DNA from 4 places in the Bacteroides salyersiae genome. Region 1 is predicted to be linked to each of the others. Evidence: riboswitches for the same ligand, from Rfam matches in the RefSeq annotation. Region 1 holds a riboswitch; each other region holds the start of a gene.
The links. Region 1 has a riboswitch for cobalamin ahead of RB604_RS19645 (TonB-dependent receptor). Riboswitches for the same ligand answer to the same signal wherever they lie in the genome.
Positions count from the first base shown of each region.

Region 1 (8,495 bases):
GGTGTACCAAACTAACATCAATAGAAGTACCTGACCAAATTACATCATTAGGAACCTATGTATTCCAAAACTGTACCGGAATAACTCATGCAAAGATAGGTTCAGGAATAACTACATTATCCAACTATACATTTTATGGATGCTCTAATCTGGAAAAAGTCGAGCTTTCAGAAAAAATCACGAGTATAGGTAGTTATGCATTCTATAATTGTCAAGGACTAAAGATACTCCCCATCACAAATGCAATTACTACTATTGGTGCAAATGCATTTTATGGCTGTAAGGGATTAACATCTGCTGTTCTTTCCGACAACATTACATCTTTAGGAGGTTCCGCTTTCTATAATTGTTCCTCTCTGGAAGAAGTAACTTTAGGAAGCGGTATCACTAAACTTGAAAGCAGTTTATTCCGTAACAATTCTCAATTGAAGAAAGTAGTAGCAAATGGTATAATTACATCCCTTGCAACCTATACATTCAATGGTTGTTCCGCCTTAGAATGCATCTATATCAAATCTGAATCTGTGCCGACAGCGAGTAGTAACACATTTACCAATGTACCGGAAACCTGTATAATTTTTGTTCCAGAAACATCTGTCAATGCTTATAAAGAAGCTAACTATTGGAAGAACTTTATCATCTCCCCATGGCTCTCCAGCCTTGAAATAGTATCAACTACACCGTCTATGGACTTCGGGAATGGAGAAGAAGCAAATATTGACAAGGACACAAAAACTTTCACTATTACATTCAACCGTAATATCGTAGAGAAAGACAACATCTCTGCCACATTAAAGTTTGAAGACGAATTGGTGAATGATCAGGTACTGACTGTATCATATGCAGATAATGTTCTGACTCTGAACAGAGAAGGAGAAAGATTGCCTGCCGGTAAATACACACTGGTATTAACGACTTCCGAATCTGTATTGAATATTACATTCAATGTAGAACCATGGTTACCTGAACTGGAAATAGTATCAACCACACCGTCTATGGACTTCGGGAATGGAGAAGAAGCAAATATTGACAAGGATACAAAAACTTTCACTATTACATTCAACCGTAATATCGTAGAGGAAGACAATATCTCTGCTACATTAAAGCTTGAGGACGAAGTGGTGAATGATCAGGTACTGACTGCATCATATGCAGATAATGTTCTGACTCTGAACAGAGAAGGAGAAAGATTGCCTGCCGGTAAATACACACTGGTATTAACGACTTCCGAATCTGTATTGAATATTACATTCAATGTAGAACCATGGTTACCTGAACTGGAAATAGTATCAACTACACCGTCTATGGACTTCGGGAATGGAGAAGAAGCAAATATTGACAAGGATACAAAAACTTTCACTATTACATTCAACCGTAATATCGTAGAGGAAGACAACATCTCTGCTACATTAAAGTTTGAGGACGAAGTGGTGAATGACCAGGTACTGACTGCATCATATGCAGATAATGTTCTGACTCTGAACAGAGAAGGAGAAAGATTGTCTGCCGGTAAATACACACTGGTATTAACGACTTCCGAATCTGTATTGAATATTACATTCAATGTAGAACCATGGTTACCTGAACTGGAAATAGTATCAACTACACCGTCTATGGACTTCGGGAATGGAGAAGAAGCAAATATTGACAAGGATACAAAAACTTTCACTATTACATTCAACCGTAATATCGTAGAGGAAGACAACATCTCTGCTACATTAAAGTTTGAGGACGAAGTGGTGAATGACCAGGTACTGACTGCATCATATGCAGATAATGTTCTGACTCTGAACAGAGAAGGAGAAAGATTGTCTGCCGGTAAATACACACTGGTATTAACGACTTCCGAATCTGTATTGAATATTACATTCAATGTAATAAATGGTGGTGTCGGCATAGAAAATCAGTCATCTGAAAAAATAGTTCATACAAAAGAGTATTATACAATAAATGGCACAGCTTTACCACAACCCATACCAGGCTTTAATATTATCAAAATCACCTATGAGGACGGTACAGTTGAGGTATCCAAAATATATATAAGGTCTTCGGTTAACCAATAACGAGCAGTTTATTATATAAGATACCAAGTAAATTTTAAATAAAATCTAAAATCTTTGTTCTTCGAAGTTATCACTTCTTAGAACAAAGATTTTTTACAAATAGATTTTCCAAATAATATTTATAACTTATTGAATTTTTAATAGATAATGAAACAAAAAAATAAAATTTCCATAATACATCTCTATTTCTTAATAAATTCATAAATTTGCCATGCATTGGTTTATTTTTTCCAAGCATACGGAAATAATAATTAAAAGGGAATCAGGTGGGAATCCTGAACAGTCCCGTTGCTGTGTGTTTCATTAAAATGTAGTAAATACATACTTCATGCCACTGAAAGACCAAGAGTCGATTGGGAAGGCGTTTACTATAGAAACAAGTCAGAAGACCTGCCATGCAATATGTTCAATAGCTTTCGAGGACGAGCTATGAAGTGGAAATGCTATACTTTAACAACAAGTATCAGCTTCTTTATTTCATATATATCTAATAACTTAAACAATTTGATAATTAAAGGTATAAACCATTATCAAACAAATTAACGCATGGGAATCAAAGCTAAGTGGTTCACAGGAATATTCCTGACACTGAATGCATTATTACATGCGCAACAAAATAAAATAGATACGTTGCGCATTTATCATATAGATGAAGTTACTATTACTTCATCTAAAGTATCGTCTAAAGAAATTATTCCTGTACAAATCATGGAAGGAAAACAATTGGAAAAACTATCAGTACATTCTGTTGCAGATGCCATACGTTATTTTTCTGGAGTGCAAATTAAAGACTTTGGAGGAATAGGTGGACTAAAAACCGTTAACATACGAAGTATGGGAACGAACCATGTTGGTATATTTTACGATGGCATTGAACTGGGAAACGCCCAGAATGGGCAAATTGACCTCGGTCGTTTTTCTCTTGACAATATGGAGGCAGTTTCCCTATACAACGGACAACGCAGTGCCATATTCCAGTCTGCTAAAGATTTCGGATCAGCAGGTACCGTTTATTTGCAAAGTCGTATACCAAGATTCAATGGAAACAAACAATATAATATTCGAGGAAATTTTAAGACCGGTTCCTTCGGAGTTATCAATCCTTCCGTACTTTGGGAGCAAAAATTAAACGAACGCCTTTCTGCATCTTTAAGTTCCGAATACATGTATACCACCGGGCGTTATAAATATCGCTATAAAACAACCGGAGGATACGATACAACCGCAGTACGTAAAAATGGAGATGTTAACTCCATCCGGGTGGAAAGTGGCTTATATGGAAAAATCAACAAAGGTGAATGGAAAGGAAAAGCCTATTTTTATCATTCAGAAAGAGGACTTCCCGGAGCTATGGTCCGGAATAAACTGTTTCATGAAGACCGCCAATGGGATACCAACCTATTTATTCAATCATCTTTTAAAAAACATTTCTCAGATAAATACGGACTATTAGTCAATGGGAAATATGCCTATGATTATTTACATTATCTGGCCGATCCGAATAAAGATGCCAGCTTGATGTACGTAGAAAACCATTACCGACAACAAGAAATTTATCTTTCTGTTGCCAACTTATACTCTTTCAATAAATATTGGAGTGCATCCATTGCATTAGACTATCAATGGAATAAACTAGATGCTGACCTGTACAAATTTCCTTACCCGAATCGTCACACCACACTTGTTTCCATAGCAAGTGCTCTGAACTTCGAACAGTTCAAGTTACAGGCCAGTGTATTGGGTACATTTGTATCCGATCATGTTCGTACAGACACAATGTCTATGGAAAATAAAAAGCAGATCACTCCCACCGTTGTGGCCTCCTGGAAACCTATACGTAAAACAAATTTCCATTTACGAGGTTTTTACAAGAACATCTTTCGCATGCCAACCCTAAACGATTTGTATTATACATTTATTGGTAATATAAAACTAAAACCCGAATTCACTAATCAGTATAATTTAGGGTTTACTTATGCACCTATTCTTCAAAACAAATGGTTAAAAAACATCGAACTACAAGCAGATGTTTACTATAATGAAGTGAAAAATAAAATAGTAGCTGTCCCCACTTCCAATCAGTTCCGCTGGACAATGATGAATCTCGGTATGGTAGAAATACGAGGATTAGATATAGCCATACAAACTAACTGGGAATTACCTAAACAATTTTCTATTGATACCCGTCTCACCTATACTTATCAAAAGGCACAAGATTTCACCAATCCCAAAGAAGAATATTACGGAGATCAAATACCATACATCCCCTGGCACAGTGGCTCATTGATTATTAATGCCAGTTGGCAAAACTGGGATGTCAATTATAGTTTCATTTATACCGGTGAACGATATGACCAACGAGCCAACATTCCAGAAAATTATGCCCCAGAATGGTATACGAACGACATTTCACTCTCTCGAAGTTTTCGTATTCGAAATACTCTCTACCGATTGACAGCAGAAGTCAACAACCTTTTCAACCAACAGTTTGAAGTGGTGAAATGCTATCCAATGCCAGGTACCAACTATAAATTCATTCTTACCATCCAAATATAATTATTAGCATGAAAAAATTATCATTCATTCTATTATTATCCATAAGTTGTTTTCTGATATGTTCCTGTCGGGGGGAAGATGAGGTACTTGTACGATCTACCGGCACGCAGGTACAAGCTCCTATGGATATAAAGTCTATTACAGGTTTCTATTTGCTAAACGAAGGAAACATGGGAAGTAATAAATGTACATTAGATTATATGGACTATGCAACAGGCTACTATCACAAAAATATATATGCAGAAACCAATCCTTCCGTTGTCTTGGAATTAGGCGATGTAGGTAATGATATACAAATCTATGGTGAAAAATTGTATGCTGTTATCAACTGTTCTCATTTTATCGAAGTGATGAACAAAAAAGATGCCCGTCATTTAGGAACGATTGATATTCCTAACTGCCGTTATATTACCTTTCATGAGGGCTATGCTTATGTCAGTTCATATGCCGGTCCCGTGCAAATAGACCCAAATGCACGTTTAGGATATGTAGCCAAAGTAGATACTACTACCCTCCAAGTGGTAGCAACTTGCTTAGTAGGTTATCAACCGGAAGAGATGGTCATTGTTGAAAACAGATTATATGTAGCTAATTCCGGAGGATATCGCGTACCCAATTATGACCGTACTGTTTCCGTCATCGATCTGAACACATTTACTGAAACCAAAAAGATAGATGTAGCCATCAACTTACATAGATTGAAAGCTGATCATTACGGAAATCTCTACGTCAGTTCACGAGGTGACTATTATACTGTTCCTTCTAATCTATATGTCATAGACAGCCGAACAGATGAAGTAATAGATACACTAAATATTGCTGCTTCTGAATTGTACATAGACGATGACTATCTCTATCTATACAGCACAGAATACAGTTATATTAATGAAGAAGAATGGAAAATCAATTATGCATTGATAGACACGCGAACCAGAGAGATCATCACCAACAATCTCATCACCGATGGTACAGAAAAACAAATTAAAATGCCTTACGGCATCGCCGTTCATCCGGAAACAAAAGAGTTCTATATAACAGATGCTAAAGACTATGTATCCCCCGGTACACTCTATTGCTTTACTCCAGAAGGAAAAAAGAAATGGTCAGTTACTACAGGAGATATACCGGCTCACTTTGTTTTTGTCCACAAATAAAAAATATAAATAAAAAATATAATTATAAAAACCTTACCTATATGATTCATTATCAAGTTCACCGGTTAACTGCCGGCCTATTAGTAAGTATTTTTTTCTATATCGGTACAACTTCCTGTTCCGAAGATCCCGAATTACCCAGCACAGTAACCACTGATGATGGGAATATTACAATCAACATACCAGAAGGAGGGTTTCAAACTCCGCGCTGTAAAGTACTTTCCATCCTCCCTTCTATATCCGGAAATAACCAATACAACATGCAATGGAGTATAGGTGATTCTGTTATTTCTACACAAGAAGAGTTAGAGTTTATAGCTTTGGATCCCGGAAAATATTCGATTACTCTAAAAGTAATTAATGAAGAGCAAAAAGCCAGTACATTAAACTTTCCCATTACTGTAAACCAAGAAGAAACCACCTACTCTCCTTACATAACTTCTGTGCCAGAATATAAGCCTGCACCTGGGCAATTCATAAACGAGCTTCCTAAATATGAAATAGGCGACACACAAAGCACAATGAACCGAAAAGCACTCGAGTCAATCGGTTATAACACACGAATATTAATAAGTTTAGGAGGATATGGCGGTTACGTAATCTGTGGTTTTGATCATACTATTGTAAATGTGCCCGGAAAATATGATTTTAAAGTTCTGGGAAATGCCTTTTATGCAAATTCCAATCCGAATCCAAATGCTCCCGAAGAAGGTGGAAGTTGTGAACCAGGAATTGTTATGGTAGCTTACGACCGAAATAAAAACGGTATTGCCGATGATGACGAATGGTATGAACTGGCAGGAAGCGAATATAACAAAGAGGAAACCATCAAAAATTACAAAATAACTTATTATCGTCCAGACGAAGGTCACGAACCTGTTGAAGCACCGGAAGACGAACAATTCTGGAATATAGATGCCGAATATATTTTATGGACAGACAACCAGCAGCAAGGAGGATATATTTATAAAAATAGATATCACAAACAAGAATACTACCCTCTATGGATAGAAGATGCTGAAATGGAATTCGAAGGTACTCTTCTTCCCCAAAACGCCAAAGATGAAAGCGGAATCGGTAAATATTGGGTATTATATGCTTACCCTTGGGGATATGCCGACAATGGACTCAACAAAGAAGATACATCAAATTTCAAAATAGAATGGGCTGTGGACAAACAGGGAAATCCAGTACACCTGCCTGGTGTGGATTTTATAAAAATATATACAGGAGTCAATCAATACTGCGGATGGTTAGGAGAAACATCTACCGAAGTAATGGGAATCAATGACTTACATTTACTAAATCAATAATTAATTTGTTATTTATGAAAAATATATTATTTCTATTTTTAGCCATTACTGTCTGCGCAACCATACAAGGAGGAGTTCTTTCAGAACGACAAATAATAACAGAAGAAACATCCGTTAGCGGCCAATTTACCTCAAATGAGCCAACAACAATCAGCGTCACTTTACCTGAGACATTAAATACTATTCTCAGTGATGAACCACCGACAATTACTGCTATCATATCAGGAGAGACTGATATGCCTAAAGGGTATAACCTCAGTTGGTATATATGCGATAAAAATGGTAATACAGATACCTCCAAAACTATTTTGACTCAAGTAAGTAAAGGATCAGACGGGAAAAAAGGTACATTGGTCTTTGCAGGAGGAATAGGCATTACTTACATTAAAGCTGTTATTATAGATAAAAATACTTGGATAAAATATGAATCCAATTTATGTTGCGTAACGGTAGGAGCACCGAAAAAAACAATTACCGATCTCCGTTTCGAAAAAGAAATGATCACGGCCGGTATACGAGAAAATATAGTAAACCAATTAATCATCTCTCCTCAAGATGCCACATTTACTCAGATTTCTTATGAAAGTAGCAATTCTGAAATAGTACAAGTAACCAAAACCGGTACAGTAACTACAAAAGAGACAGAAGGACAAGCCACTATAACAGCCAAAAGTCTGTATCCAACAGGAGAAAATGCCATAATTGCATCCTATACAGTCAACGTTACCAACAACCATCCTGTAACTGAAATTCAATTAGGAACCGATGGAAAAATCGAAATAGAATATAAAGACATATACCGTCCCACTCCAATCATTTTACCAGAGAATGCAACTGTAAAAAAGGTAAAATATACCATTAAGGACAACGAGATAGCTAGTTTTTATCAAGACAATATCGTAGCACACAAAATAGGTGAAACGACCCTCACCGCTACTGCCCAAGACAATAGTGGAGTATCTGTTACAGTCCGATTAATAGTCAAAGACTTAGATCGTACCCCTTATGACGGATACCAGGATGGAACATTTATTCTGAACGAAGCTTGGTATGGACACGAAAACGGAGATATGAATTTTCTTACAAAAGATCAAGAATTAATGTATCGTGTTTATGAACGAGAAAACAAAGGAGAAGCTTTCGGTGCAACGTCATGTTACGGAATTGTTTATGGAGGTAATCTATATGTTACATCCAAACAAGAAGAAGATGCAGGCGATCCTAATCCCGGTGGTGGACGTTTAGTAATAATGGATGCCAAAACTTTGAAAAAAATAAAAGGATTCGAAACGATAGGTGGAGGCGATGGCCGTTCGATTGTTGGCGTAAATCCTAATAAAATATATCTTGGCACAACAAAAGGAGTTGTCGTTTTTGATGTCAAAAACATGAAAGTCGGGAACATTATC
Region 1 covers NZ_CP133452.1:5,109,105-5,117,599, forward strand. Annotated here, with positions in the region: gene RB604_RS19640 (leucine-rich repeat protein) at 1-2,063, shown strand, start outside; cobalamin riboswitch at 2,263-2,475, shown strand; gene RB604_RS19645 (TonB-dependent receptor) at 2,610-4,619, shown strand; gene RB604_RS19650 (YncE family protein) at 4,628-5,773, shown strand; gene RB604_RS19655 (PKD-like domain-containing protein) at 5,815-7,086, shown strand; gene RB604_RS19660 (DUF5074 domain-containing protein) at 7,101-8,495, shown strand, end outside.

Region 2 (8,495 bases), 190 kb from region 1:
TATGATATTGCTTTGAGATTGGCACGTAACCTGATGCAGGAAGGGGCGGAAGTACATATCATCATTCAGGATGCAAAGGATGGTATTCGTGATGATGCCTATCTGTCGAACAGTAAGCGTGAAACCTGTATGGGTGCTCCCATTCCCTTGAATCAGGTACAGCGTCTTCAGCAACGTTGTGATAAGATCAATGCTCTGTATCGTAATGACCGGAAAAAGTATAAATATTGCCGTGCCATTTTTATCCATGTCGATAGTCGCAGCAAGGGCAAGCAGACCGATGTGTTTTTTTATCATTCCAACCGCAGGGCGGAAAGTAAGAAACTGGCAAACAGGATGAAAGACACTTTTGAGTCAAAGTATGGCAAGCACCAGCCCAATCGTGGTTTTACGGGTACGGTGAGCGGACGGAATCTGTATGTATTGACACGTGCTATCCCTGTATCTGTGTTTGTGGAACTGGGAAATATTCAAAATTCACTCGATCAAAAAAGACTGGTGATACCTTCTAACCGACAGGCACTTGCGAATTGGTTGATGGAGGGTTTTCTGAAAGATTATAAAGGGATGTGAATATAACAAGAACGGATAACCGTACTGTGAGAATAAGTTCTATATTTGTCCGGAAATGCAAAGTAAGAACCTAAAAACTCACCTTACATGAATCAACTCTCTTTTGTCGATGCGTATCGGACTTTCCCTTACATCCTTACCGAAGGAGCTATTGTAGAGCGTTTACGCCATGAATTTCATATCCCTTTGGACGAACATCTTGTTCATGCCGCTTTGATTTATGACGATGCTCATCGTGATACGCTGGCAGGTCTTTACAAGCAATACATCGATATTGCCGCCAGTCACGATTTGCCTCTGATGCTGATGACACCCACCCACAGGGCAAATGTCGAAAATATTGCTGTTTCTGCTTATCGGAATCGGAGTGTCATTCCCGATAATGTCCGTTTTCTTTTGCAACTGCGCGCATCGGCCCTTTCACCTGTTTATATCGGTGGTCTGGCAGGTTGTCGCGGTGATGCTTATGATGGTCGCTATCATTTTTCCGTAGAAGAGGCGATGCAGTTTCATTATCCTACGGTTCGTGCAATGGCTGAAGCGGGAGTCGATTTTCTGTTTGCAGGTATTATGCCCCAGCTTACCGAAACGATCGGCATGGCCAATGCAATGGCGGCAACCGGTTTGCCTTATATTATCAGCTTTATGGTTCGGCGCGACGGACGGCTGATGGATGGCACTTTTATTCATGATGCCATCGATACCGTAGATAAAGAGACGACCACCCGTCCTTTGTGCTATATGGCAAACTGTGTACATCCCGATGTTTTGCATCAGGCATTATCACATCCGAGGAATGATACTTTTTTAGTTCGCGAACGCTTTCGGGGTATCCAGGCCAATGCTTCCGCGTTGAGTCCCGAAGAATTGAATGGCCGTACCGATTTACTTTCTTCTTCTCCCGATGAACTGTCTGACAGATTGATGACCCTGTTATGGGATTTCCCGTTGAAGATATGTGGCGGATGTTGTGGTACGAATGAGCAGCATCTTCGGAATTTTGCAGAGATGCTGACTTTGAATAGTGTGCCGATATGCTAATGAAAGAATGAAGAAATGAATAATTAAAGAATGAAAAATTAAAGAATAATCTGTCAATTGGTTGTGTAGAAAAGATATTGGATATATTTCCTACGTTTTACACATTAACAATTATAGCTTCGTTTTCATTCTTTAATTATTCATTCTTTCATTTTTTTATAATCAAAGCGGCATATTGCCGTGTTTTTTCGGCGGATTGGTCTGCATCTTGTTTTCTGTCATGTCTAATGCTTGGATCAAGCGCTTACGGGTCTGTTTCGGCAAGATGATTTCATCGATAAAACCAAGTTCGGCGGCTTGATACGGAGTGGCAAATTTCTCTTTGTATGCTTCCAGTTCTTTGGCTTTGGTTTCTGCATCTGCTTTGCGGAACAGGATGTTTACAGCACCTTCGGCTCCCATTACGGCAATTTCTGCATTGGGATAGGCAAAATTTACATCAGCTCCGGTCTGTTTGGAGTTCATTACGATATAAGCGCCGCCATAAGCTTTGCGGGTGATTACTGTGATTTTGGGCACAGTGGCTTCTGCAAATGCATATACGATTTTTGCTCCGTGACGGATAATGCCGTTGTTCTCTTGAGTATATCCCGGCAGGAAGCCCGGAACGTCTTCAAATGTTATCAACGGTATGTTGAAACAATCGCAGAAACGGATAAAACGGCTTGCCTTGTCGCTGGCATCGATATCGAGCACTCCCGCCAGATAAGCCGGCTGATTGGCAACAATGCCTACCGAACGTCCACCCAGACGGGCGAATCCGATAATGATATTTTTGGCAAAGTAGGGCATTACTTCAAAGAAATATCCATTGTCTACCACGCGTTCGATGATCTCTTTCATGTCATAGGGAACATTCGGATCTGTAGGGACGATGGTATTCAGAGACTCGTCTTCACGATTGATTTCATCTGTACAAGGTTGCTTGCGTGTCTCGTCCATATTGTTTTGTGGCAGGAAAGAGAGCAATTCGCGGATGGACATCAGCAGTTCTTCTTCGCTATTGGCCATGAAGTGGGTCACACCGCTTTTGCTGCTATGCGTCATGGCACCGCCCAATTCTTCCTTGCTTACTTCTTCATGGATAACGGTTTTTACTACATCCGGTCCGGTAACGAACATATGACTTTTCTCTTTTACCATAAAGATGAAGTCTGTCAGTGCCGGAGAGTAGCAGGCACCTCCTGCACAAGGGCCGAGAATGGCGGAGATTTGCGGAATTACTCCACTTGCGATCGTATTCTGGTAGAATATATTGGCATAGCCTGAAAGACTCTCGATGCCTTCCTGAATACGTGCGCCTCCCGAATCATTCAAGGCAATGATCGGTGCACCGTTCTTGAGAGCCAACTGTTGCACCTTTACGATTTTTCTTGCGTTGGATGCCGACAGAGAACCGCCGTATACGGTGAAATCGTATGCATATACGAATACCTGGCGTCCGTCTATCTTTCCGTAGCCCGAAACAACTCCGTCTCCCGGAATCTTATTCTTGTCCATGCCATAGTTGGTACAACGGTGCACCATCAGTTTGTCCAGTTCCACAAACGTGCCTTTGTCCAGCAGCATGTCGATCCGTTCACGGGCGGTCATTTTCCCGCTTTCATGCTGTTTCTCTATCTTGTCGATGCCTCCACCGAGGGAAGCCATACGGTCACGCTCTTCGAACGTGGCATATGCTTTATTCATTTCCTCCATTATTCTATTGTTTCAAGGGTTATCAATGTCTGGTCACCGGTGATGTTGTCACCTTCTTGTACCAGAATTTCTTTAATGCGGCAATCTGAAGTCACTTTGTAATTGCTCTGCATTTTCATGGCTTCGATGACGATGGCTGTTTCGCCGGCTTTCATTTTTTGTCCTGCAGTAACAGGGATTTTTACCACCTTTCCCGGCATTGGCGAGGTGATGCGGTCATTTTGTTCCTCTTCCCCTTTTTTACGCATGCGCAGGTATTTGGCCTGGCTGTCTACGATGTCGATGTTGAAGCTGCTGTAGTGTGTATTCACTTTGTAGCTTTTTCCGTTATCGCTGCGAATCAGTTGGGCATTGGCACTGCGGCCGTCCATAAGGATGTTGCAGGTTCCGTTTTCCGCCATGACGACATCGGCTTCAAACGTTTTTCCGTCAATGGTGAGTACCACCTTGTTATCTTGTTTGCTGACCAGTTCTATTTCGGCCACGCGGTTTCCTATATGAATTTCCATAATTGATGTTATTTATATTCTGAGCACCCCTTTATGCAATCCGAACTCTTTCCACTTGCTGATCGGACGGTTGTCGGCTGCCAGTCCACTGTTGTTCTCTTCAAGGTTCATCAGATAGTCCATGTATGCGGCAATCATGGCAATGTTTTCGGCGCGTTCGCTGGTACGGGTGATGCTTTGTTGCAGCAATTCTCCGTTTTTTGCAATGAATCCCGTGTTGTAGTTTCCTTCTACAAAATCCGGGGTATCCATGATGGCACGCAGGTAGCTGATGTTGTTTTTTACGCCGGTCAGTTTATATTCGTGAAGCACACGGCGCATACGTTCGATGGCATATTCGCGTGTCGTAGCCCATACAATCAGTTTACCGATCATCGGGTCGTAATATATCGGAATCTCATAGCCTTCGTATACGTAACTGTCGATACGTACGCCGATGCCGTTCGGCTCGGTAATTTGCTTGATAACACCCGGACTGGGCATGAAATTCATTTCCGTGTCTTCTGCACAGATACGGCATTCGATGGCATGTCCGCGCTGTCTGATATCCTCTTGTTTTAATTGCATCACCTGTCCGTCGGCCACTTTAATCTGCTCTTTTACGAGGTCCACACCGATTACTTCTTCGGTAATCGGGTGCTCCACCTGCAGGCGGGTATTCATTTCCAGGAAATAATAATTGCGATGTTTATCGACAAGGAATTCAATAGTGCCCGCACCGATGTAGTTTACGGCTTTGGCGGCAGCTACTGCTTTTTCACCCATATCCTTACGGAGCTCCGGAGTAATGAACACCGAAGGGCTCTCTTCTACTATTTTCTGATTGCGGCGCTGAACCGAACATTCGCGTTCGCAGAGGTGAATTACATTGCCATGTTTGTCGCCCAATATTTGGAACTCGATATGATGCGGTTCTTCTACGAATTTCTCCAGATATACCGTATCGTCTCCGAATGAAGAAAGCGATTCGCTCTTTGCCGTGGTATAAGCTTCTTCCACTTCGCCGGCGTTATGAATGAGTCGCATGCCTTTGCCACCGCCACCCATCGATGCTTTCAGCATGACCGGATAACCGATCTTGTTACACAATTCTACGGCTTCTTCCACGCTTTTCAAGTTCTCCTGTGTTCCCGGAACTACCGGTACACCCGCTTCTGTCATTTTGATACGGGCGGATATTTTGTCTCCCATTGCTTCCATGGTTTCCGGTTCCGGACCGATGAAAATAATGCCTTCTTCGCGGCAGCGACGGGCAAATGTTGCATTCTCGGACAGGAAACCGTATCCGGGATGGATCGCGTCTGCATGGCATGATTTGGCCACTTCGATGATTTTTTCTATATTCAGATAACTCTCTTTGGATGCGGCCGGGCCGATGCAGTAAGCTTCATCGGCATAGAGCACATGCTTTGCGGTGCGGTCTGCCTCTGAGAAAACAGCGATACTCGTTATTTCCATCTCCCGGCAGGAGCGCATTACCCTCACGGCAATTTCTCCGCGATTGGCAACTAAGATTCTTTTTATCATATTCATTTCTCAATTAAATGCATATATTAGTGCTTTTCCACCCTGCGGATACACTCCACCCGATGAAACACAGTATTTTTACGATTTGGGGCTTAACAGCGATACTTTCCTTTCTAACCCACGAGACAGGAAAATATATATCCGAATGGCAGGTCTTCTGACTGACTCTCATCTTACAAGCCTTCCCGATGGATTTTTCACCTCCATCAGTGGCACGAATCCGGTTAATTTGTAAGATGTTTCACAGAGCTTCACAGCAGCGGGACTGTCCGGGAGTTACACCCGATTCCCTTTTAATCTTCCTCCGTTGACCACGGATTTCAAACCAATTCGGGCGCAAATATAGAAAATTATTGAATAAAGCGAATCTTTTTTGCACGAAAGTTTGCTTTTTGTGCAATCCGAACTGTGAAAGCATAAGGTCCGGACGTCTGAAATGCCATCTTTTCAATGGCAGGCTTCTATTGACTGATTATACCAGTCGTAAATCATATTTATGTTTAAAAACCTTACAATGCCGGTATTTGTTGGCTGAAGAAACTTTATAGAAAAAGGTTATTATTCTTAAAGTTGAGATTATACAGGTTCTGCTGTCGGATTGTGTATTGTCAATCCGCCGTCTGCTATAATTGTCTGGCCGGTGATGTAACGTGCATCATCTGAAGCAAGAAAGGCAATGGTTGCAGCGATGTCCTGCGGTTCTCCTAAATAGGGAGTTGCACATTGGCTGAGGAAAATGTTCCGTACATCTTCATTCAAATTGTTTAAAGCGGTAGGTGTGAGAACCAATCCCGGGGCTACAGCATTGCAACGGATATTTTTCTTGCCTGTCTGGGTTGCAATATATTTGGTAAGATTGATAACTCCTGCTTTGCTGGCACCGTAAAGCGTACCGTTTGAATCGGCTGTAATACCGCTGATGGAAGCCACATTGACAATGTTACCACCGCCATGTGTTTTCATTACGGGAATGACTAACTGTGAGAGATACATGGTACAGGAAAGGTTTAAATGAAAGGCTTCATCAAAATAGTCTATGTCCAGCTTTTCGATGCTTGTATCTCGTTTCGGGTCGGTTCCACCGACATTGTTTATCAGAATATCGATCTGCCCGTATTCTTTTATAGCAAAAGCAATCAGCTCTTTACAACTTTGTAATTCCGTGGCTGAGAAATAAACGGAACGTACATCTGCTCCTGAAAGAGTCAGTTCGGCAGCAAGTTTGTCTGCCCTTTCTTTTGAGTAATCTGCAATAACAACTTTACCGCCTTCGGAGACGATACGACGGGTGGTTGCTTCGCCTATACCACCGGCAGCACCGGTAATAACAGCTACTTTATTTTCAAATCTGTTCATATGGAATGTTTTTGGGTATTGTTACATTCAAAACAATATGGAAATGGAAAAGATTACTGCTTTAATTTCTCTTTAATATGATTTCCATTTTTTGTATTAAAATAAATATTTATATATTCGCACCATATACAACATCATAAAAGCAACACCGAAGATGAAACCTGCATACAAGAAACTTGAATTTGGAAGTTTTGCAGAAATAGAAGTCTATAAAGCATTTAGCAGTTTAATCGGTTCTGATGAAACGATAGAACGGGAGAAATTTATGTTTGCTGGGGGAACCAGAGGCTATTACGCTGACATTGTGCTCCCTCATGGATGTAAAAGACTGAAAATGCCTCCAAAAACAATTGTGGAAATCAAAGGTACTTTACTGTTTGACACGATACATCGATATCTGGAAATGTATAAGACGAATAAAACGGATTGGGGTGTTTCTGCTTTTTGTATCGTTTATATCAATAGCCATGTTCCAGATGAATTTATTGCAAAATATGACAACAAAGATTTTAGAATTATATCTTTAAATGAGATACTTTGTTCATCTGATACCAACGCTGATACGGTTGAAGAGTTCCATGAAGAATGGGAAGATGAACGTGATAATCTGATAACAAAAGCTCGTGATAAGTTTTCCATTGGAAAGAATACATTGTTTCTTGGAGCGGGAGTCAGCATTGATGCCGGCCTTCCGACATGGGATGAATTGTTGAAAAAGATGTTGCATAAATACAAAAGGCGGAAACACAATATAGGCAGAGGTGATTATAAACGTGTCGAAAAAGTGTGTGCAGGTTCATCTATAATAACTGCACGGTATATCAGAACAGGGTTGGGAGTTTCCACATCTGATAAAGAGTTTGATAACATGATTCATTCTATTTTGTATAAGAAGGTCAATCAATCACAGTTGATTAATGAGATAACTAATATGGTGGTGAGTAACAAAGTAGAAAGTGTTGTAACTTATAATTATGATGACTTGATAGAAATAGAATTATCAAAAAAAGGTGTTCCTAATTTTTCTGTTTTTGGGGGTAATAGGGCTTTGTATGGAGAACTTCCTGTATATCATGTGCACGGTATAGTCACGATGGATGCAAAAAGCGGAATATATTCTACTCCTGTTTTGTCCGAAGAAGATTATCATAATATTTACAAAGAAGCATTTCATTGGTCGAATATTGAGCAGTTACATGCGTTGGACAGGACAACGTACTTTTTTATAGGATTTTCCATGAGCGATCCGAACCTGCGAAGATTGTTGGAAATTTCGCAAAGTAAAGGAGACGGTGGAAAAAATCACTATGTTTTTCTTCGTAGAAGCAATTTTTCTAATGATAGTAATAGAGATATGGAAAATCTTACTATTCTAAAAAATATGATGAACGACTTAGGACTGAATGTAATTTGGTTTAAGGATTTTAATGAACTTCCTCAATTACTAAAAAGAATTTATTAATTCTGCCATTTGCTCGCTTTTCTGCAAAAAGTAGTACGGGGCATTCACTGGGCTTTCAATATGAAATGTGAATGATTATGTTAAATGTTAACTTTTGGAATGCAAAATGTTAATAGAAAGGTTGCAGCATTAAACCATGTTATAATATAGCTTGTATGGGCTCTTAAATTTGCTAATGATGGAAAAGGCAGTATCTTTGTACTGTGTTTTTTTCATAAGTATTAGATTTAAGGTTAACAAGGATTGGTTGCGCGTGATGCGTAGCCATTTTTTGTTTATCAGAATCTATATCCCAGTCCGATTCTGAATGTCGGGTATATTCCCGAATA
Region 2 covers NZ_CP133452.1:5,298,780-5,307,274, reverse strand. Annotated here, with positions in the region: gene RB604_RS20340 (N-acetylmuramoyl-L-alanine amidase family protein) at 1-573, shown strand, start outside; gene RB604_RS20335 (homocysteine S-methyltransferase family protein) at 661-1,614, shown strand; gene RB604_RS20330 (acyl-CoA carboxylase subunit beta) at 1,777-3,312, opposite strand; gene RB604_RS20325 (acyl-CoA carboxylase biotin carboxyl carrier protein subunit) at 3,312-3,821, opposite strand; gene accC (acetyl-CoA carboxylase biotin carboxylase subunit) at 3,834-5,348, opposite strand; cobalamin riboswitch at 5,479-5,694, opposite strand; gene hdhA (7alpha-hydroxysteroid dehydrogenase) at 5,925-6,704, opposite strand; gene RB604_RS20310 (SIR2 family protein) at 6,859-8,166, shown strand; gene RB604_RS20305 (hypothetical protein) at 8,445-8,495, opposite strand, start outside.
Region 2: linked by a shared signal. The riboswitch ahead of accC (acetyl-CoA carboxylase biotin carboxylase subunit) and the one ahead of RB604_RS19645 (TonB-dependent receptor) in region 1 are both predicted to bind cobalamin.

Region 3 (8,495 bases), 1.5 Mb from region 1:
CATCTTTTTCGTATCCCAACTTCTCCATGTGTTGGGGATAATAAGGATAGTTGTAGATTGTCGCCATGGTGCTGAGCTGGTCAAATCCTTCTATCAGCATACCTTCTGCATCGAAGTCGGTAAATCCCAATGGGCCTTGGATGTCTGTCATGCCTTTGGCTTTGCCCCATTCTTCTACGGCTTTCAGCAATGCAGAAGATACTTCTATGTCGTCAATGAAATCTATCCAACCGAAACGTACATCTTTTTTATTCCATTTCTCATTGGCTTTATGGTTGATAATGGCTGCTACACGGCCTACCAGTTCATCATTTTTATAAGCCAGAAAGTATTCGGCCTCACAAAATTCAAATGCAGCGTTTTTCTTTTTGTTGAACGTATTAAGCATATCGTCATAAAGATCGGGAACAGAATAAGGGTTACCCTTATACATCTTGAAATTGAAACGAATAAACTTTTTTAGTTCTTTTCTTCCAGATACTTTTTTGATTGTAATAGCCATAATTTGTATTTATTTGAGTTTGCAAAGATACGTGATAATCTTTAAATTACAACGGGGAAGTGGCAAAAACTACTGTAATCGCCATTCCCCGTTTTGTGTAAATACAAAGTGGTATCTTTTATGATTTGAAAGGTATGTATAATGTTGTATTTATGATAATGAAAGTATCAGTAGCTGTGCCGTAAGTACGCGCAGAAACATGGCCAACGGATATACGGTAGCATAGCCTACGGCGGGAGCGTCGCAAGAAGTCAGGTCATTCGAGTAGGCAAGAGCGGGTGGATTGGTATTGGCTCCGGACAATACTCCGATGAGCGTATAGTAGTTCAATTTACAGCCATAACGTCCGATAAGCCCCGTTATTAATAATGGGATAACAGTGATGATGGCCCCATAACCGATCCAAACATAACCTCCTTCGTTCACAACAGTTTCTATGAATCCCTTACCGGCTCCTAATCCTACACAGGCAAGAAAGAGTGAAATGCCTATTTCTCTAACCATCAGATTGGCACTCATGGTGGTATAAGTAATCATTTTGTATTGTGGGCCGAAACGGCTGATAAGGATCGATACGATGAGCGGGCCTCCCGCAAGTCCCAGCTTGACCGGTTGAGGAATGCCCGGAAACATAAATGGAATACTTCCTAAGATACATCCCAAAGCGATACCTATAAATATCGGAATAAGATTGGGATGGTTCAGTCGTTTCATTGAGTTTCCCAAGACCTTCTCGGCATGTCCTACAGCCAGTTCGCTACCGACTACTGTTACACGGTCGCCCATCTGCAATTGCAGGCTCGGAGCGGCTACAAGGTCTACTCCCGAACGATTGATGCGGGTGATATTTGCGCCGAAATTATTTCGTATTTTCAGTTGTGACAGCGTTTTTCCATTCAGTTCGGGTTTGGTAATCAGGATACGTCTTGAAATCAGATTCTTACTAACCTGTTCCCATTCTACCTCCACTTGTTTACCGAAGAAGACCGTGATAGCCTCAATATCTATCGGATTGGAGATAATTAAAATCTCATCATCCAAATGCAGGATAGTACCCGAGTTAACCAATTCCGTCTCTTTGTTTCCTTCATGATAACGTATACGCGAAATAACAAAATTCCGGTTTACCAACGGGCGTATATCTTTAATTGCCTTTCCGTTTATCGCCTCATTTTTTATAACTAAGGTGACGGGACGTACAGTCAGTTCTTGTAAGTGTCCTAATCCTTTTTCCGCATCGGCCTCTTCTTTGGTCGTATTGATATTTAAAATATACTTCAAGGCAAGTAATGAAAGGATAGCACCCACCACTCCGAGTGGATAGGCTACGGCGTATCCCATTGCTATCTCAGGCGCATCGATACCGTTCAGGTCACTGTTGGCCTGTTGGGCAGCACCCAATCCCGGGGTATTGGTGACGGCACCGGAAAGAATTCCGACCATTGTTGTGATGGGAACGCCTGTGGCGAAGTGTAGGATGATGGTAATAACAACACTCAGAAAGATAGTTGTCATGGCGAGCATGTTCAGTGTAAATCCTCCCTTTTTAAAAGCGGAAAAGAAACCAGGCCCTACCTGTAAACCGATGGAGTAGACAAATAATATCAATCCGAATTCCTTTAGGAAGTGTAGCAGATGTTCGTCTAAGCTCAGGTTGAAATGCCCGAATACGATACCGACGAAAAGTATCCATGTGACACCCAATGAAATTCCGGCTATCTTTATTTTAGCCAGTATGATACCGAAGGCTATAACCAACGATAAAATAAGTACGGAGTGTGCCACTCCACCACCCCAAAGATTGGGGTATCCTTCGAAAAGGTTTCTGAGAAGTTCCATAATATAATAAATTTGTCTTTAATGTATCAACCACAGAACCTCGATTAATTGTATCACAACATAGACATACCCATATTTACAGGTATCTCTTTCGCAGGTTCTTTCATTGGATTCATCTTCTTTCACACTGCTTTCCTAATCCCACGAGTAAAAACAGCCTTTGATGAATGGCAGGTCTTCTGACTGACTCCTTATCTTGAAGCCTTCCCGGTTCTATAAAAAGAACCAGTGGCAAAGGTCTGTTTTCAAGATATTAGCAGAGTTTCACAGCAGCGGGACTGTCCGGGATTTTCACCCGATTCCCTTTTAATCCGAATAGTCGAAATGTCTATCCGCAACCAATTCGGGGCAAAGATAGTCGATTTTATAATTCAATGGGGAAGAAACGAAGAAAAAAGATACGGCTGAATATTTTTTCCTTTTCAAGTTGAATTCTTGATTTAATTTCTAACTTTGTCAGCAATATCGGTTTCTGAAGTAGCTTCAATGCGAACCGGAATTAAAAGGGAATCCTGTGAAAATCAGGGACTATCCCCGTAGCTGTAAGTTTTATCTCTTGCATTTGAAAGAGAAATGTTACAACAATCTTTGCCACTGGTTATTTTTATAGAATCGGGAAGGCGTTGTAATAAAAACAAGTCAGAAGACCTGCCGGTTTCATTACCTCATTCAAGGCTTTCGGGTGAAAGGCGATGGAGTGGATTCTACCGATTTCATTTTATTACTGACCTCCGTGAATTGTCGTATTTGAATAGCTTTATGATGAATTTATTTGTTAAATCTTAATTTATAAGTATGATTAGTTCGGAGATATTCATTATCAAAAGAGATGGGAAAAGAGAAGTGTTTTCTCTTGATAAGATTAAAAATGCGATTGCCAAAGCTTTTTTGTCAGTAGGGAGTTTTGCTACACAGGATGTCATTACCAATGTATTGAGCCGTGTCAGTGTCAGTGATGGAACCAGTGTGGAAGAAATCCAGAATCAGGTGGAAGTAGCTCTGATGGCAGAGCATTATTACAGTGTTGCAAAAGCATATATGCTGTATCGTCAGAAGCATTTGGAAGACCGTGAAGTCAGAGACAAGCTTAGATTCTTGCTTGATTATTGTGACGCTTCCAATCCTGCTACCGGCAGTAAATATGATGCAAATGCAAATGTGGAGAACAAGAACATCGCTACTTTGATAGGTGAATTGCCAAAATCGAATTTTATTCGTTTGAACCGCCGGTTATTGACGGATCGTTTGAAAGATTTGTATGGTAAAGAAGTCTCCGACCGCTATCTTGAACTTTTGAATCATCATTTTATTTATAAGAATGATGAGACTAATCTCGCCAATTACTGTGCAAGTATCACCATGTATCCTTGGTTGATAAACGGCACTGTGGGTGTGGGAGGCAATTCGACGGCTCCGACTAATCTGAAATCTTTCTGTGGAGGATTTGTCAACATGGTATTCATTGTATCCAGTATGTTGAGCGGTGCATGCGCTACTCCGGAGTTTTTAATGTACATGAATTATTTTGTAGGCTTGGAGTATGGACAGGATTACTATAAACACGCTGACAAGGTTGTTGATTTGTCTGCTAAGCAAAGAACGATCGATAAGATTATAACGGATTGTTTTGAACAGATAGTGTATTCTATTAATCAGCCTACGGGTGCACGGAATTTTCAGGCGGTATTTTGGAATGTAGCCTATTATGACAAGTACTATTTCAATAGTCTTTTCGAGCATTTTGTTTTTCCCGATGGAAGTAAACCCGATTGGGATTCTTTGAGTTGGTTGCAAAAGCGCTTTATGAGGTGGTTTAATAAGGAACGCACACGGACCGTTTTGACGTTTCCTGTCGAAACAATGGCATTGCTGACCAAAGATGGTGACGTATTAGATAAAGAATATGGAGATTTCACTGCCGAAATGTATGCCGGAGGGCACTCTTTCTTTACCTATATGAGTGATAATGCCGATTCCCTAAGTAGCTGTTGCCGTTTGCGTAATGAAATACAAGATAATGGTTTCAGTTATACGTTAGGTGCCGGCGGGGTTTCTACCGGTTCGAAGAGTGTATTGACTATTAATCTGAATCGTTGTATCCAGCATGCAGTGAAGTCGGGTATGCTTTATCCTTTCTTTCTGGAAGAGGTCGTCGATTTGGTTCACAAAGTACAACTGGCTTACAATGAGAATCTGAAACAGTTGCAGGCAAAAGGTATGTTACCTTTGTTTGATGCCGGTTATATCAATATGAGTCGTCAATATTTGACTATCGGTGTCAACGGTTTGGTTGAAGCAGCTCAGTTTATGGGAATCGAAATCAATGATAATCCCAAATATGAAGCATTTGTGCAGGAGATTTTGGGTATGATAGAAAAATATAATAAGAAGTATCGTACAAAGGAAGTTTTGTTTAACTGTGAAATGATCCCTGCCGAAAATGTAGGCGTGAAGCATGCCAAGTGGGATAAGGAGGCCGGTTTCCAAACTTTTCGTGAATGCTATAACAGTTATTTCTATATCGTGGAAGATGAGTCATTGAATATTGTCGACAGGTTTCGTCTTCACGGGCATCGCTATATCGAGCATCTTACCGGTGGCTCTGCTTTACATATGAATTTGGAGGAGCATCTTAGTAAAGAACAATATCGGCAATTGTTACGGGTAGCTGCTATAGAAGGTTGTAATTACTTCACATTCAATATTCCGAATACTATTTGCAATAAGTGTAAGCATATCGATAAGAGATATCTACACGAATGTCCTGAATGTCATAGCGAGGACGTAGATTATCTGACTCGTGTTATCGGTTACATGAAACGTGTCAGCAATTTTTCACAAGCCCGGCAGAAGGAGGCTGCTCAAAGATATTATGCTCCGGTACGCTGATTATGATATTGTTTTTCAAGAGATACCGGGTGAGGTTACTTTGGCTATCAATCTTTCTAATTGTCCGAACAGGTGTAAGGGGTGTCATAGTCCTTATCTGATGGATGACATAGGTGAATTCCTAACTGAAGAAAGTCTTTCATGGCTTTTGCAGAAATATGGTAAAGCTGTGACTTGTGTCTGTTTTATGGGTGGGGATGCTTATCCGTTAGAAGTAGAGCGATTGGCACAGTTTCTCTGTTGCCGTCAGTCCATAGCTCCGGTGAAAGTGGGTTGGTATTCCGGAAAGTCGGAGTTACCTGCCGACTTTAATATGAGTTATTTCGAATATATAAAGTTGGGACCTTACGTGGAAGCGTTGGGTGGATTGAAATCTGCAAAAACAAATCAGCGTTTGTATCGTATTGTCAATGGGAAAATGGAAGATATTACTTATCGGTTTTTGTCAAATCAATTGTTTGTTTGAAGGGATTTCCATGATCACTTTTTATATTCTATGATAGGAATACCTGGATATTTTCATGTATGAAAAAATCACCCTTACTACAATTGAACTGCACCCCAAAAGTTGGACATAAAACTTTAGGAGTGCAGTTTAAACATGGTTAGAGTGAGGGTGATCTCATAATTATTAAGACTTTTTGAACTGCTATTTATCTAAATAATTTTTTGATAATCAGTAGTGTCCTTTGAAATATGCTTTTAAAGGGAAATGGCTGCTGGGGGTACATTCTACGATTAATATTGGATCTGTTTCATCTTCTGGAATTGTTAATGAAATTACATTAGTATTACCTGTGCCATTTTTGTAGCCCCAAATTGAAAGTACGCCACCTGGATATACATCTATTTCTGATGTGCGTTCAATGAAATTCTGCCCTGCCAGCAACAGTATGCCCTGATCATAATCCGTGCACAATAGTTTTCCATCTAATGCTATACTCACCATTCCATCCCAACCAGGATTAGAAACTTGGATTTTCATGTCTTTAATGACTCTGTTTTCCGAAGTAAGGTTTTGCTTCCCATTTTCGTTTAATTGCGCCCATACATTAGATGTACATAAAAAGACGAAAAGTAATAACACAATTTTTGTAATTTTCATAAACGTAAAATTTAAAGGATAATATAATGATTTTTGTATTAAAATATTTAAAGACCTAATGGTACTAATTAGCAGTCTATTGAATTTTAGATCGACTAATGGAAAGTAATTCGATTACTATATATTAAGAAATAATGTGTTTAGAAGGAAAGAGCCCAGTATTATACCAGGCTCTTATGCAAGTTATAAATATTAACTTGTCCAATTTGTTAGAAACGTTTTAGTTTCTTTTGGTTATAATATATACTTTATACCTATTTCTAACAGATCATTTCTTAAGAACTTTTATTGTACGAACCTCTTTGCCGTCTTTTATTACTTTCACTAAGTAAATGCCATTAGTTCCAAGGGTAATACGCATATTTTGACCGGCATAAAGAGTTTCTGTTTTTTGAGCAGCAAGCATACCGGATACTGTGTATACAGAAACTTGGTAGTTACCGTCTTCTGCAAATTCTACAAAGAGAATGTCTTCTACAGTATAAGTACGTAATTCTCCAGTTGCGTTTGTATCTTCAATACCTACAGGATCATAGATTGTGAATACAGGGTATTCTTTAGAATCTGAGCCTAATGTATTTGCGAGTGTTAAAGTAACAGTACGGTCATCAGGTTTAGCATAGGACAGTTTTGCGCTACCAGCAGTGGCATTGCCAGTAGCTTCACTGATTACGGCACGTTTGGCAGTCCATGTAGGCAGTGTCTCAATTTTATAAGCAGATCCGGCAATGAACGGAGTACCGGAGATATAAAGGGGTTGTTGAGGGGTTTGAGTTCCAGAACCTTCATTTACTCCTGCTACAATTTTGAAAGCACAAGCTTGTGCTTCTGTCTTAGTGCCTTTAGCTGTAAAATAATGACTGTCATTAGCATCTGTATCAAAATCCCAGTAAGCTAATATATTAGTTGGAAGATTATTTGCATCAAGACCTGCCTTTGATGTCTGTACATCTGCTTCGGTCATAGCTCCATCCCAAATTTGCAACTCATCTATTATACCATTGTTGAAAGTAGCTCCTTCACCACGACCTCCACCGAAACCAAACCAGTAGTCAGACGGGAGGGCAAAGCGTATAGAACACCAATCTTCTGTTGTTCCGCTTGTACGGCCAAATATCCATGTTGATTTCTGAAGAGTGCCGTTAACATAGAATTTAGAACGGAACTGACCATTTTCGTTGTATTCAAATACCAATGCAACGTGATTCCAGGAATTAGGTACAATAACAGTTTCCGGGAAAGTGTATTTAAGTTCATCAGAACCACCTGCAGTAGCACTACGGAATGTATAAGAATCTAATTTACCTTTAGAATCAACATTAGACCAGAACCAACCCCAGTTATTTACAGGCCAAGTACTGGCACGATTTTCAATACTGAAGAATGCCGTACTACCGGGCAATGAATTAAATAGTATCCATGTAGAAACAGAGAATGATTTATAAGAAGCAATGTCTAAAGGTGCGACTTTACCACCTACCCAGCCTTCGTCTATTTCAACACCGCGTGATGCAGCGCCATCTGCTTCTCTACCTGTATAGCCTAAAGTCAACTCTTTTCCTATTTCAATTTTAATAGGTGATGCTCCCTCTTGCACTGTTTCTCCGTCGATTGTCAAAGTCTTGATTTGGGGCAAAGCGCCTGATCCCCAACTTGTAATCTGTACATAAGAATTGAAGCGGCGAGTAGTATCGGATTCAGTAATTTCGAGATCATAAGCACCAACCTCTTTGATACCTTCCGTTACAGAGAATTTTACAGTATTGTTCGCCTCTTTAACTACTTCACCCTCGGCATTGTAAAGTTTCCAATCAGCCGGATTGTGACGCGGATCTACGTAAGAAATTTCAAAATCTTCTTCCGGTTTAATTGTTGTCTTATCAATTTGGACATCATTAATGGTAAAATAATCACCAAAACCATCTATGTAATTGCTCCATTTAATATCAGAATCAGAGTTGGTATCCACTGAAACTGCAGCAACACCAAGACGTATCCGTTGTGCTTTATCTGCATCAACAGGAATAGAATAGTACATACCTGCCCAAGAAGTAGTGATACCCATAAATATAGGATCTCCACCTTCTTGTTGTGCATAAAGTTTAAACATGGAAGCGTTCACATCAAGATTGTAAACAGGAGTTCCTGCTTCCTTATTAT
Region 3 covers NZ_CP133452.1:998,721-1,007,215, reverse strand. Annotated here, with positions in the region: gene RB604_RS03735 (hypothetical protein) at 1-502, opposite strand, end outside; gene RB604_RS03730 (putative transporter) at 653-2,341, opposite strand; cobalamin riboswitch at 2,494-2,699, opposite strand; cobalamin riboswitch at 2,791-3,011, shown strand; gene nrdD (anaerobic ribonucleoside-triphosphate reductase) at 3,137-5,230, shown strand; gene RB604_RS03720 (radical SAM family protein) at 5,214-5,696, shown strand; gene RB604_RS03715 (hypothetical protein) at 5,907-6,335, opposite strand; gene RB604_RS03710 (LamG-like jellyroll fold domain-containing protein) at 6,604-8,495, opposite strand, start outside.
Region 3: linked by a shared signal. The riboswitch ahead of nrdD (anaerobic ribonucleoside-triphosphate reductase) and the one ahead of RB604_RS19645 (TonB-dependent receptor) in region 1 are both predicted to bind cobalamin.

Region 4 (8,495 bases), 260 kb from region 1:
AGCCTACAACCAGTCGGTAGTAAATGCTACATATCGTCTCTATACCCCTGCCGGCAATCCGGCCCGCTACCGGATGGTAAACATGAAAACCGAGGTAAAACAGGAGGTAACATCTAAAGGAGATATCCTGACCGAAGTATCCTCAGGACCGATGACAGCCATCGAATACGAGCCGTTCGGCTTATCTTTCGCCGAACGGCTTCCCCGTATCCATTTCTCACCCAAACTTTTCACTTTCGACGGAACACAGGGCGACATGAGTTCCTGGCAATCTTACGGTATCTGGCAGAATAGCCTGCTTACAGGACGCGACCAATTGGCAGAGCCCATAAAACTGAAATTACGGGAACTGACAGCCGGTTGCAATACTCCACGTGAAAAAGTGCAGGCAGTCTATAATTACTTGGCCGAAACCACTCGTTATGTAAGCATTCAATTAGGAATCGGCGGCCTGCAACCTATCGCCGCTTCCGATGTCTGCCGGGCAGGATTCGGTGACTGTAAAGGATTATCCAATTACACCCACGCCATGTTGAAGGAACTGGGTATCCCGTCTGTTTATACTGTAATCAGTACTGACAACGAACGGCTACTGCCTGATTTTTCCAGTGTCGATCAAATGAATCATGCCATCCTGCAGGTTCCGCTCCCGGAAGATACGCTTTGGTTGGAATGCACCAATCCGCAGCTACCATTCGGATATGTACATAGCGGTATTGCCGGACATGATGCTCTATTGATTACAAAAGAAGGAGGGATTATGTGCCGCCTGCCCTCCTATCCCGATTCGTTAAATACGCAAACAACTAACGCTTCTGTCACTCTCACTCCTACCGGAGGAGCAAAGATAAAAGCCAGCGGAATCTCTCGTTTGTTTCAATATGAAAGTATGGCAGGTATCACCAGGCTCGAGCCGTCACACCGGAAAGATTATTTACGTTCCGGCATCAATCTGATACAGGCTAATATAAACAATATACAAATCAACGAAGCCAAAGAAGTCATTCCCATGATCGATATCCAATATACGATCGAAACGGAACAATACGGAAATAAAACAGGAAATCGATTGTTTATCCCGGCCAACATCTTCCGTAAAGGATTTACAACGCCCGATCTTAAACAACGTGTACAGGATATCCATATAAATTACGGCTATTTGGATACAGACAGTATTTGCCTGCAAATACCGGAAGGATATACTATCGAATCTCTCCCCAAGACTTGCCAAGTAACAAGCAGCTTCGGAAGTTTTAGTTCTTCCTTAATGATAAAGGACAAAGAAATATGTATCATACATCGCTTATTGATGCACCGGGGAATTTATCCTAAAGAGATTTATAAAGATTTTCTTGAATTCCGTAAACAGATAGCGGCACAATACAGCAGCAAAATTATTCTAAAGAAAGAATAAGAGCCTGTTGTTTTGGAAAAATGGAGTACCTTTACAACCGAAACCAATAAAGATACGACATTGAACAATCATCGATATACACATGGTGAAGAGCTCGCCAACACACTGAGTCATGGAGCCGGTATTCTGTTAGGAATCATAGCAGGATACTTCTTATTGATAAAAGCAGCCGCAGGCAACGATCCCCACTGGGCCGTTGCCTGCGTTTCTGTCTATTTGGCGGGAATGTTATCCTCTTATATCAGTTCTACCTGGTATCATGCTTCCGCTCCGGGAACGACGAAAGAATTATTACGGAAATTTGATCACGGAGCCATCTATCTGCACATTGCAGGTACCTATACCCCTTTCACCTTGCTGGTGATGCGCAATGCCGGCGGATGGGGCTGGGGCATCTTTGCATTTGTCTGGTTATCCGCCCTTATCGGTTTTATCCTTAGTTTCAAAAAACTAAAAGAACACAGTAATCTGGAAACATGCTGCTATGTCGGAATGGGCGCCTCCATCCTGATAGCATTAAAACCGCTAATGGGCTGTCTTTCAGAAATAGGGGCATCCTCCGCCTTCTGGTGGCTCATCGGTGGAGGAGTATCTTATATCATCGGAGCCATATTCTATTCATTGCGCAAACCCTACATGCATTCAGTATTCCATCTCTTCTGCCTGGGTGGCAGTATAGGTCACATTGTTGCAATTTGGTTGATCTTATAAAACTGAGAACCTGTTTAAGTTTTCCTCTTAAAAGTTTTCCAAAACGGAAAACTTTCTGTATCAAGAAGAAAGAAAAGTTTCCCGAATTTTAATGTTAAAAGCTAACCAACCTACAAGTAATTCTACTATCTTTGTCCCCGTTCCGGAGCTAAAAAGAGGTTTAGTCAAAAGGGAACGCTGTGCAAATCGGCGACAGTACCCGCTGCTGTAATTCTCTGAGAATCCGCACACTATGCCACTGCGAGTTTCATCGTGGGAAGGCGTTGCGAAGGAGAGATAAGTCAGAAGACCGGCCGGACAGATTTACCATTTCACGATTGACGATCGATCATCAGAGTTACGCTAATCGTAAATAGTAAATTATCTAATTGTTTAATTTATAAATTACTTTCGGGAGTTAAAGTTATGAACTACGCTGAAATTTGTATCATCAAACGTGATGGTAAAAGAGAAGATTTCTCTATTAGTAAGATCAAGAACGCTATAAGCAAAGCGTTCAGTGCCTCCGGTATCACTGACGAGCAACAGCTCGTAGCGGATATTACCATGAATGTCATCAGCCGCTTTTCCAATCCTACCATCACTGTAGAAGAAATTCAAGACTTGGTGGAAAAAGAATTAATGAAAGTACGGCCCGAAGTTGCAAAAAAGTACATCATCTATCGCGAATGGCGTAATACGGAACGCGATAAAAAAACACAGATGAAGCATGTCATGGACGGAATTGTCGCTATCGACAAGAATGACGTGAACTTGAGCAATGCCAATATGAGCAGCCATACTCCGGCAGGTCAAATGATGACTTTCGCTTCAGAAGTGACCAAAGATTACACGTATAAATACTTACTGCCCAAGCGATTTGCAGAAGCACATCAATTGGGGGATATCCATATACATGATCTGGACTACTACCCTACAAAGACCACTACTTGTATCCAGTATGACATGGACGATCTTTTCGAACGTGGATTCCGTACCAAAAACGGCAGCATACGTACCCCGCAAAGCATCCAAAGTTATGCCACATTGGCAACTATCATCTTCCAAACCAATCAGAACGAACAACATGGCGGACAAGCCATCCCGGCATTCGACTTTTTCATGGCAAAGGGAGTAAATAAATCATTCCGCAAACACCTGAGTTCTTTTATCAGCTTCTATATCGCGATGGAAACCAATACCGCAGTGGAAGAAAAAGCAATCCGCGCCTTGATCGAAGAACATCTGCCCTCTATCAAGACCAACGAACTGGAACGTGAAACACTGCGCATGGCACTCACCGCCCTTCAAATCAATATAGACAAGGAACATCTGGCACGCGTCATTGAAAAAGCTTATCAGCAAACCCGGAAAGATACCCATCAGGCTATGGAAGGTTTTATCCATAATCTGAATACAATGCACTCGCGCGGAGGCAATCAGGTGGTATTCAGCTCCATCAATTACGGAACGGATACTTCCGCCGAAGGACGCATGGTGATTGAAGAACTGTTAAAAGCTACTATCGAAGGGTTAGGCACCCGTGGAGAAGTTCCGGTATTTCCTATTCAGATATTCAAAGTGAAAGACGGAGTATCCTATTCGGAAGAAGATTATCAGAAAGCAATGACGGATTTTGAAGCGGCCGAAGAAGGACGCATGACTTTCAGCGCTCCTAATTTCGACCTGTTCTTAAAAGCTTGCCGGACTACCGCAAAAGCACTGTTCCCCAACTTCATGTTTTTAGACGCCCCGTTCAATCAAAACGAAAAATGGAATATCAACGATCCGAAACGATATCGTTACGAATTAGCAACGATGGGCTGCCGTACCCGTGTATTTGAAAATGTGGCCGGAGAAAAGTCTTCATTAGGACGCGGCAATCTTTCATTCACTACTTTAAACATGCCCCGTCTCGCTATTGAAGCCCGTATCAAGGCAGAAAGCATCATCGAAGACAAGCGCAACCAAGATGCCATAGAGTTGAAAGCTAAAGAAATATTTATAGAGTCGGTACATGAAACAGCCACCTTGGTAGCTGATCAGCTTTATGCCCGCTATCAATACCAGCGTACGGCATTAGCACGTCAATTCCCATTCATGATGGGTAATGATGTATGGAAAGGAGGAGGTGCATTAAACCCGAACGAAGAAGTAGGAGATATTTTACGTAGTGGTACGTTAGGTATCGGTTTTATTGGCGGACACAATGCAATGGTAGCACTCTACGGTCAGGGTCACGGTCATAATGATAAAGCATGGAACACCCTGTACGAAGCCATCATGGAAATGAATAAGGTAGTGGACGAATATAAAGCGAAGTACAACCTGAACTATTCTGTACTGGCAACTCCCGCCGAAGGACTATCCGGTCGCTTCACCCGCATGGACCGTCGTAAATACGGAAAAATCGAAGGAGTAACCGACAATGACTACTATGTGAATTCTTTCCACGTGGACGTAAAAGAACCTATCAGCATTGTAGAGAAAATCAAACGTGAAGCTCCTTTCCATGCCATCACACGCGGAGGGCATATCACATATGTAGAATTGGACGGTGAAGCGCAAAAGAATGTAAGGGCCATTGCCAAGATCGTAAAAGTAATGCATGACGAAGGCATCGGCTACGGTTCCATCAACCATCCGGTAGACACTTGTCACAATTGCGGCTACAAAGGGGTAATTTACGATAAATGTCCGGTATGCCAAAGTGAGAATATCCTGCGCATGCGCCGCATCACCGGATATCTGACCGGAGATTTAAGCTCTTGGAATTCCGCTAAAAGGGCAGAGGAAAGAGACAGAGTAAAACATTTATAAAGCTTTCAGCTTTATAAGTTGAAAGTTGAGAGTTGAAAGTTGAAAGTTACTATGCAGTGTGGCAGCGCAGCTAACTTTCAACTTTCAACTCTCAACTTTCAACTATAAAAAGCTTTCAACTAAAATAAGGCCTCATGACAACTTTCAACTCTCAACTTTCAACTTTCAACTTATTATACACCTATCCCGAAACAATAGTTGATGGTGAAGGCATCCGATATTCCATTTATTTAGCCGGATGCAGTCATCACTGCCCCGGATGCCACAATCCGGAAAGTTGGAATCCGTGCGCGGGAGAGGAACTGACGGAAGAACGCATCATGGAAATTATCCGTGAGATAAATGCAAATCCATTATTGGATGGAGTTACTTTCTCCGGAGGTGACCCTTTTTATAATCCCGAAGCATTTTTTCTTTTGGTAAAGAGAATTAAAGAAGAGACTCATCAAAATATCTGGTGCTATACGGGATATACCTACGAAGAAGTACAGGCACATCCCAGATTAGCAGCCGCACTGCCTTATATTGATGTTCTTGTAGAAGGACGATTTATACAAGCGCTCTATTCCCCTCATCTGGAATTCAGAGGAAGCAGTAATCAAAGAATTATCCGGCTGCATCGCTAAAAAAATTCATTTTTCAAGAGGTGTAAAAACAGAGATATCCATCCTCCTGTCTTTTTCTATTTACAAAATAAAACAACAATTTATTCTTACCGACTCAGGCCCATTGTAAAACATTAAAAACGAAGGACTAATTTCTCTACGAAGAACGGCCTGTTTCTCGTAGAGTTTCGGATCGTTCCTCGTAGAGTTTCGAATTCTTTCTCGTAGAGGGAAAACAGTAATTATTAAAACATTAATTCACAACACTTTACCGAGTTCCTTATTTGTTGTATATTTTCATTCCGTATCACTCTGCCAGACTCCTCTTCACATATCATATATAATTACATTCCAGAGTTTTATTCCACATATAGTCCGATACAGAACCTTATTTACCAACGCAGGAAACAGTAACTTTACAAACCGGATAATAACCGGGACAATTCTTCCCGCCAGTCAACACCATTCTTAGGCTTGAACGTATGCATGCCCAACTCCTTACCGATGCGTACATTCGAATCTCCATCGTCTACGAAAAGAGTTTCCGAAGGTACCATCCCACTATCTTCCAACATATGATAAAAAATTCCCTTATCCGGTTTTGTACAACCTAACTGATAAGATAAATACAACTTGTCGCAATAATCCGCCAAAGACTTTCCCTGAGAAGAAAACTCCGGACTGCATGCCCATGACATCACATAAGGATTAGTGTTACTCAAAATATAGACACGATAAGATTTTCTCAATTCCAGTATGTAATCCAGTTTATGCACATCGACTCCTGTGAAAAAGCCCAACCAAGCCTGCCTGGTCTCTTCTGCCGACAATTCCCGGCCACATAGCTCTCCCAATTTTTCCCGAAAACCGTCTGCACTCAATTTACCCTCTTCCAGTTCCTGAAAAATACCGGTCTGATGATACTTATCCAAACGGGTTTCCGCATCTTTCAACCCTAACTTCACAAAGGCCTGAACCGCTTTGTCGCGATCTATATCGGCAATGACACCACCAAAATCAAATACAATATTCTTTATCATAACATCTCATGAATCTATTTTGTACAAAGGTAAGACTTATCCACCTAAAAAGCAGTAGATAAAAGCTTGATCTTCATCAAAAAAGAGGATACTGCATTCTTTCACCAAGTATCTGTTTCTATCTTAATCCGGCATTATCTTGAGAGCTGTTTTGAATCCCGGCCGGTTATCCGAAAAAACTCAGCCGGAATCCTTGTTTACCTAATCTCTGTTCTGTATCTGGAGAAAAGTTATATCCTTCTCTCCCTTAATATTCGGTCTCTTTCACTGTCTCTACCAGCCGTTTGAAATCTTCCGGGTATACATCTCCGATATTTCCGATACGGAAAGTATCTGCCTTTGATATTTTTCCCGGATAAATAACGAATCCTTTGGATTTCAATGCCATATAGAATGATTTGAAATCAAAACCAGCCTTTGGATAAAGAAAAGAAGTGATGATAGGAGATTGAATGGCATCTTCAAGTAATGTTTTAAAACCCAAAGAACGCATTCCGTCTACCAATATCCGGTGATTTTCGCAATAACGGGCATAACGGGCCTCTACCCCTCCCTCGGCAATCAACTCCGTCAACGCTTGCTTGAATGCACGCACCACATGAGTGGGAGATGTAAAACGCCATTTTCCATTACCTTTCTCCATCGTTTCCCACTGATCATAAATATCCAAAGACAGCGAACGGGCGACTCCTTTACAGTGCATCAATTCGGAACGGCGAGCAATGATAAAACCGAATCCGGGAACCCCTTGAATACATTTATTGGAACTGCTGATTAAAAAATCAATGCCTAATTCATGTACATCCAAAGGTATACCTCCAAAACTACTCATACAATCCACGATCAACTTTTTACCATGCATTTTTACCACATGAGAAAGTTCTTTTATCGGATTGAGAATACCGGTAGTAGTTTCGCAATGTACAAAAGCCACATGCGTAATATCAGAATTATTACTCAGATAGTCATCCACATACTCCACAGAAACCTGTTCCGTTTCCTCAAAGGCAAGCATGTCATAATCCAGATGATAATATTCGGCAATGTTCCCCATACGATCGCCATATGCGCCATTACTGCAAATCAATAATTTGTTATTCTTACCGATAGTAGCCCCAATCACAGCCTCTACACAATAAGTACCACTTCCCTGCAGAAGTACGGTAGTATATTCTTCGGGAGTCTTGGTAGCTATTCCAAGCAGTTCTTTACGCAATTCCTGAACAATATGTAAGTTATAATCTTCATCCCAAGTACACCAATCGGTCATCATGGTTTCTTTTACACTATCTGAAGTTGTCAACGGTCCGGGAGTTAATAATAAATATGGTCTCATAATGTATTCATTTTTAAATTTATAGTTTGAATAAGTGCTGGTAATTCTTCGATATTACGGATTACATAAGAGGCACCGGCTTCAAGCATACGGTTTCTTACCTCAACCATACGATCCTCTAGTTCATCGGCAGTCAAGTTATCTGTTTCCTCCTCAGTAAGTCCCATTTCATTACTGCCGAGAATGACGCCCACACTCCACACCTTGGCATTCACACCCTCTTTTATATCAGCGATCGTATCACCCACTTTCACAACCGTATCGAGACAAGGAACACCGAGTTTAATCATATTCTCAAAAATCATATAGGGAGCCGGACGCCCGGCAGGAAGAAAATTCGGAGTAGCGCAATAATCTACACAGTATCCTTTCGCTAAAGCAGCAGGAAGAACAACATCCATCATTTCACGGGTATATCCGGTAGTAGAACCGATTTTCAAACCTTCGGTACGCAACTTTTCAAGCGTAGGGATAACACCGGGAATAGGATCGGTATACTCTTCCAAAGAAGCAAAAAGATATTCCTCAAAAAGCCGGTTCAATTCTACCACATCTTCTTCGGCCCAGCTACGCTGATAACGGGATATGAA
Region 4 covers NZ_CP133452.1:5,366,950-5,375,444, forward strand. Annotated here, with positions in the region: gene RB604_RS20510 (DUF3858 domain-containing protein) at 1-1,414, shown strand, start outside; gene trhA (PAQR family membrane homeostasis protein TrhA) at 1,475-2,125, shown strand; cobalamin riboswitch at 2,252-2,437, shown strand; gene RB604_RS20520 (anaerobic ribonucleoside triphosphate reductase) at 2,531-4,924, shown strand; gene nrdG (anaerobic ribonucleoside-triphosphate reductase activating protein) at 5,059-5,550, shown strand; gene RB604_RS20530 (HAD family hydrolase) at 5,946-6,569, opposite strand; gene RB604_RS20535 (2-aminoethylphosphonate--pyruvate transaminase) at 6,817-7,905, opposite strand; gene phnX (phosphonoacetaldehyde hydrolase) at 7,902-8,495, opposite strand, start outside.
Region 4: linked by a shared signal. The riboswitch ahead of RB604_RS20520 (anaerobic ribonucleoside triphosphate reductase) and the one ahead of RB604_RS19645 (TonB-dependent receptor) in region 1 are both predicted to bind cobalamin.